2 linked regions of the Phyllobacterium zundukense genome follow. The protein of the gene in region 2 interacts with the protein of the main gene of each other region in a pairwise test. Links are inferred from orthologs where the notes say so. Each region holds a gene or a part of one and is shown on either strand. Other genes may lie near its edges. The genes, in order: def and N8E88_RS17920.

Region 1 (3,138 bases), 570 kb from region 2 along the record:
CGGGGGGTCTGCGGTTGATGATGCGGTAAAGGTAGTGCCGGCCCGTCGCCGAAAACCGCGCATCGAAATTGCTCCCGACGAGTTCGACGTTGATGATGCCAACGGTTTCCCCCGCGATGACCAGATGGGCGTTCAACGCCTCGCGTACCTTGGAACTGGCCCAGTCTTTCGTCAGATCAACATGCGCGATCTGTGCCGTCGCATGCACGCCGGAGTCTGTGCGGCCAGCGGCGCCAAGGGCAACCGTTTCGCCGCAGAATTTGAAGATCGCCTGTTCGATGGCGGCCTGAACAGTGTGGCCGTTCTCCTGCCGCTGCCAGCCGGCGTAGGGCGTGCCATCATATTCAATGGTGAGCTTGTAACGAGGCACTTAGATCTTGTTCATGGCAGGCGCGTTCCCTGTGCGATCTTGGCGCCGCGCTGGAACTCCAAACCATCCAAGACCTTCCCGCCCGCACGCTGCAAAGAGCGCAGGCGAACAGCGCCTTCGCCACAGGCGATGCGCAGATCGTCGCCGAGTACGGTTCCAGGATCACCTATCCCGGTTGCCGGGATCGAACGCAGCAGTTTTACCCGTTCAAGCTCCTCGCCGATTTCCATCTCGCACCATGCACCCGGAAACGGTGCAAGGCCGCGTATACGATTATGAACATCGATGGCAGCTTGCGTCCAGTCGATGCGCGTTTCCGCCTTGGTGATCTTGGAGGCATAGGTGACGCCGTCTTCGGACTGCGGCGTGAGCGTAAGACTGTCGCGCTCCAGTGCCGCCATGGCGCGAACCATCAGATCGGCGCCCGCCATGCTGAGCTGGTCGTGCAATTCGCCTGCAGTCATATCCGCCGTAATTTTCACCTTTTCGGCCATGGCGACAGGGCCAGTGTCGAGACCCTCGTCCATTTTCATGATCATGATCCCCGTCTCATCATCGCCGGCCATGATCGCACGCTGAATAGGCGCCGCTCCGCGCCAACGCGGCAGCAGCGAAGCGTGTCCATTGTAGCAGCCAAGTCGCGTACCCTCGAGAATTGCGGCAGGCAGGATGAGCCCGTAAGCAACGACCACAGCTACATCGGCCTCAAGGTCGCGAAACGCCTGCTGCTCTTCCTCGGACTTCAAACTTTTCGGTGTCCGCACTTCAATGCCGAACTGTTCGGCATTGCGATGCACCGCCGAGGGCGTCAGCTCCAGCCCGCGCCGTCCTGCAGGGCGCGGTGGCTGACTGTAAACCGCAACTATTTCGTGACCTTGGCCGATCAGGGCGTTGAGGATGGGTACCGAAAACTCCGGTGTTCCCATGAAGATAATTCGCAGGCTCATCGGCTCACACCGCCAACCGGCTTGGCGGACGGTCCTTGGCAAGTTTCTTGAATTTCTTCACGACCATCTCACGCTTCAATCGCGAAATGTGATCGATGAACAGAACACCGTTCAAATGGTCGATCTCGTGCTGCAGACAAGTGGCGAGGAGCCCTTCCGCGGCAACCTCTTGCTGCTTGCCGTCGATGTCGACATAAGAAACGCGCACCTGTGCCGGTCGCTCGACTTCAGCATAGTAGTCCGGGATGGAAAGGCAGCCTTCCTCATAGACGTTACGCTCATCGCTCGACGACAATATCTGCGGATTGATGAATATCTGAGGGGCTTTGGGCTCGTCTTCTTTGGCAAGGTCGATGACCAGCATGCGCAGAGGCTCACCGACTTGAATGGCCGCGAGCCCAATACCTGGCGCGTCATACATGGTGTCGAGCATATCGGCCGAAAATTTGCGCAAATCGGCGTCGAAACGCTCCACAGGCTTTGACACCTGGCGCAGCAATGGATCGGGAAGAATGACAAGTGGTTTTATGGACATGAGCATCACCTAATATCTCGGCTTTCAACCGTCAATCCGGCCTGAAAGTCGTTTATAAAAATGTTCTCGTTTTGATCTCACATTTGCCGTCCGAATCGGTTAGTCTGCACATTATGGAAACGTCAATTTCTCTGGATCAAACTTTGTTTCAATTTGGCTCGAGCTCTGTGTCGCTCGGTGCTACCTTGCTGGCAGCAGGTTTCGCCACAGCGTTTATCGTGTTCTTCGCTGGCATTGCAGTGTTGCGCTCCAGCCGGATGCGGATGGTCGCCGAGATCCAGGCCGAAGACCGGGCGCGGGATGCGGAAGCCCGGATGGGCGAAATTCTGAAAAGCCAGTCGGAGATGCAAGGCCGGATGCAGACAATGGCCGAGCTGTTCGGGTCAAGGCAGGCCGAACTCAATCAATCGATCCGCGAACGACTGGATGGCATGACGAGCCGCATCGGCCAGACCATGACGGAACAGACGCAGTCCACACACGAAAATCTGACGAAATTGCAGGAACGTCTGGCGGTCATCGATACCGCCCAAAACAACATCCAGGCGCTCGCCGGGCAAGTGGTGCAATTACAGGCAATCCTTGCTAACAAGCAGACGCGCGGGGCCTTTGGCCAAGCCCGGATGGAGGCGATCATCGCTGATGGCCTGCCGCAGGGGGCGTATGAGTTCCAGGCCACTCTTTCCAACGGCAGCAGGCCGGACTGCGTGGTGCGTATGCCGAATGGCGCGCCCAATCTCGTTATCGACGCTAAGTTTCCACTGGAGGCTTGGAATGCTATCCGCGAGTCGGAAACACCTGAGACCAAGAAGATTGCAGCCGCTCAGTTCCGGCGGGACGTAGAGATTCACATTCGCGACGTGGCGGAGAAATATCTGATCAACGGCGAGACCCAGGATACGGCGTTTCTTTTTGTGCCGTCCGAATCGATTTTTGCGGAAATTCATGAGAATTTTGAGGCCGTAGTCCAAAAGGCGCATCGTTCGCGCATCGTGATCGTCTCGCCTTCACTGCTGATGCTTTCAATCCAGGTTATTCAAGCCGTCCTCAAGGACGTCCGCATGCGCGAGCAGGCGCATCTCATTCAGGGCGAGGTCATAAGGCTCATGGAGGACGTGGTGCGGCTCGATGACCGGGTGCGCCGCTTGCAGACGCATTTCGGTCAGGCCAACAAGGACATTGACGACATTTTGGTCTCTTCCAGCAAGGTGACCAAACGCGGTCAAAAGATTGAAGCGCTGGAGTTTGCCGAAACGCCTGTTGGCAACCCTCTCAAAGATGCCGAA
Region 2 (3,277 bases):
AGGACAAACGGATCCAGACGGAGATACCGAGGAGTATGAAAGATAGAATGAATGGAATACGCCAACCCCATGCAGCAAACGCTTCCTTGCCGAGCCAATTCTGAATGATCAGGATGACGACGAGGGAAAGGAAAAGACCAAGTGTTGCTGTGGTCTGAATCCAGGACGTATAGTAGCCGCGTCTATTGTTTGGTGCGTGTTCAGCGACATACGTTGCTGCACCGCCATACTCACCCCCGAGAGCGAGCCCTTGCAGCATGCGCAGGGCAATAAGGATGATGGGCGCGGCAATACCCCAGCTGGCTGAACCTGGAAGAATACCGACAAGGAAGGTCGACAGACCCATAATCATGATGGTGATGAGGAACGTGTATTTACGGCCGACAAGATCACCGATGCGTCCGAAAACGAGGGCGCCGAATGGCCGAACCAGGAAGCCTGCGGCGAAGGCCAGTAGCGCGAAGATATTCCGCGTCGCTTCCGGATACTCACTGAAGAAGGCGGTACCGATGAAAGCGGCCAGGGAACCATAGAGATAGAAATCGTACCATTCGAAAACGGTTCCGAGCGAAGAAGCGAAGATGACCTTCTTTTCCTCCCTCGTCATACCCCGACTAGAATCGTCGGCCACAGTAGTGGTTGTCATTTCATTTTCTCCCAGAAAACAGCAGTTGAGCCAAGAACACGACAGGTAACCCCCTTGTCATGCCATTACCTGTCGACACTACGCGTGGTCAGCTGCGGACCAGAATTGCTCGCCGTAGACAACGCGTTGGTGGGTGTCCTCCGGAATTTCCCCCCAAAAGGTCACGCACCCGATATACGGATGAAGTGTTCACCATATATTGATCAAAGCAAAGCCCGCAGCTTACGTCAATTGCCGAAAATTGTGCGTAACGCGACATATTCTTGTCATTTGCCGAAACAATTGACTCTTTACCGAAACCGCGTACAAGCACAGGCGGACAAGGAGAAGCCCGCATGGGTGGCGAATCAACAGCGCTGTTATTGACGAACGGTTCCGGCAAGCTCGCCGGCGGCATTGACGCGCGTACTCTTGTCCTTAAAATTTCGGCCAAACAGACTGCGAAAACGACCACTAAAACGGTCTGATTTCCCTTGGCCTGGTCGCCCCCTCCCGGGTCCGGCCCGGGGGAGAAGACCCGCAGTGGCCAGCGGGTTTATACAGCAGAGAGGGACAGGAGATATTACAGATGAGTTTCAAGGTTGCGGTTGTTGGTGCCACAGGCAATGTGGGCCGCGAAATGCTTACAATACTGGAAGAGCGCGGGTTTCCGGTCAGCGAAGTCGTGGCGCTTGCGTCGCGCCGTTCGCAGGGAACCGAGGTGTCCTATGGCGACCGGACGCTTAAGGTCAAAAACCTCGAGAATTACGATTTTTCCGATACGGATATTTGCCTGATGTCTGCCGGCGGTAACGTCTCGAAGGAATGGTCGCCGAAGATCGGCGCGCAGGGTTGCGTTGTCATCGATAACTCCTCCGCTTGGCGTTACGATTCAAACGTACCGCTGATCGTGCCGGAAGTTAATCCCGATGCAATTGTCGGCTTTACCAAGAAGAACATCATCGCCAATCCGAACTGTTCGACTGCGCAGCTCGTGGTCGCGTTGAAGCCATTGCATGATAAGGCCAGGATCAAGCGCCTGGTCATCGCGACCTATCAATCGGTTTCGGGTGCCGGCAAGGACGGAATGGACGAACTGTTTCAGCAGTCGCGGGCGGTATTCGTCGCCGATCCGGTGGAGGCCAAAAAGTTTACCAAGCGCATTGCTTTCAATGTCATTCCACACATTGACGTCTTCATGGAAGATGGCTCGACCAAGGAAGAGTGGAAGATGGTCGCCGAAACCAAGAAGATGCTCGATCCGAAGATCAAGCTCACGGCGACTTGCGTGCGCGTACCAGTGTTTATTGGCCACTCGGAAGCGGTAAATATCGAATTCGAAAGCCCGATGAGTGCCGAGGAAGCCCGCGAGATCCTGAGCGATGCGCCGGGCTGCCTGGTCGTGGATCGCCACGAAGATGGTGGCTATATCACGCCTTACGAAGCTGCCGGTGAAGATGCCACCTACATCTCGCGTATCCGCGAAGATATTACGGTCGAAAATGGTCTTTCCATCTGGATCGTTTCCGACAACCTTCGCAAGGGCGCAGCACTTAATGCAATCCAGATTGCCGAGCTTCTGGTTGCGCGCGGGCTCATCCAGCCGAAGAAGATCGCGGCCTGATAATCTAGCCTATTGAACTATAGAAGGGCGCGGGAAAACTGCGCCCTTTTATTTGCTGCGTCGATGCTCGCGATGAGGTTGTCGCGCATGGTAATCAACTCGGCACGCAGCCCTTTTGCCTCGTCCAAGGTGCAGCCGAATGCCTTTCCCATAGCGATGGGCACAGCTTCGGCCCGTTCGCGCATGGCGCGGCCATTGCCAGTCAGTCCGATCAGAACCTGGCGCTCATCAACCGTATCGCGGCGGCGTGTAATCAAGCCCGCGCTTTCCAGGCGTTTTAGAAGCGGGGTTAGCGTGCCGGAATCAAGGCTGAGCTTGTCGCCGATCGATTTAACCGTCTGGCTTTCGCGCTCCCAGAGTACCGCCATCACAAGATATTGCGGGTAGGTCAGGCCGAGCGCCACCAGGCGCGGTTGATAGGCGCGCGTAACGGCGTTGGCGGTCGAGTAGATAGCGAAGCACAGGAAGTTTTCCAGTTTGAGCAGCGAGTCCGGTGCCTTTCCCGATGTTGCGTTCATTGTTTGTCGTCCTTTCAGGGCAACGCACAATAGCAGGCCCGATTGAATTGCGCACCATTTAATTTTTCGTCACTCACCAAAATATCTATTGCGCACAATTTAATTGTATGCAAATTAAATTGTGCTGACTAACCAACCTAAGGAACAAATGATGAGCATTCTCTACACAACGAAAGCGACGGCAACTGGTGGCCGCGAGGGCCGAGCAGCAAGTGAGGATGGCCGCCTGCAGATTACGCTGTCAACGCCAAAGGAGCTTGGCGGGAATGGCGGTGATGGCACCAATCCGGAACAGCTCTTCGGCGCCGGCTATTCCGCCTGCTTTCTTGGCGCGATCAAATATGTAGCCGGCCAGAAGAAAGTTAAACTTTCCGAGGAGAGCGCTGTCACTGCAACAGTTGGCATTGGTCCCCGCGAGGACGGCAAGGGGTTCGGCCTGGACGTTGCGCTCGCAGTCACTCTGCCGGGCGTGGAAGCTGCACAGGCTCGGGAAATTGTCGATGCTGCGCA

Evidence for each region.
Region 1: the proteins of N8E88_RS17920 (region 2) and def interact in binary tests that used the Escherichia coli proteins (3 or more experiments, as listed by UniProt). The link is inferred for Phyllobacterium zundukense from one-to-one orthologs.

The regions. Positions count from the first base shown.
Region 1 is NZ_CP104973.1:561,733-564,870, reverse strand. Bases 88-2,902 are described here. They hold def (peptide deformylase), read right to left. Parts: upstream 1,853-2,902; coding sequence 1,322-1,852; downstream 88-1,321. Other genes in these bases: N8E88_RS15115 (DNA recombination protein RmuC), read left to right, coding at 1,966-2,902; fmt (methionyl-tRNA formyltransferase), read right to left, coding at 382-1,311; truA (tRNA pseudouridine(38-40) synthase TruA), read right to left, coding at 88-370. In the rest of the region: more of truA, read right to left, coding at 1-87; more of N8E88_RS15115, read left to right, coding at 2,903-3,138. UniProt on the Escherichia coli protein: Removes the formyl group from the N-terminal Met of newly synthesized proteins. Requires at least a dipeptide for an efficient rate of reaction. N-terminal L-methionine is a prerequisite for activity but the enzyme has broad specificity at other positions.
Region 2 is NZ_CP104973.1:1,135,547-1,138,823, forward strand. The notes cover bases 278-3,231. They hold N8E88_RS17920 (aspartate-semialdehyde dehydrogenase), read left to right. Parts: upstream 278-1,214; coding sequence 1,215-2,249; downstream 2,250-3,231. Other genes in these bases: N8E88_RS17910 (MFS transporter), read right to left, coding at 278-646; N8E88_RS17915 (hypothetical protein), read left to right, coding at 982-1,113; N8E88_RS17925 (MarR family winged helix-turn-helix transcriptional regulator), read right to left, coding at 2,267-2,767; N8E88_RS17930 (organic hydroperoxide resistance protein), read left to right, coding at 2,919-3,231. In the rest of the region: more of N8E88_RS17910, read right to left, coding at 1-277; more of N8E88_RS17930, read left to right, coding at 3,232-3,277.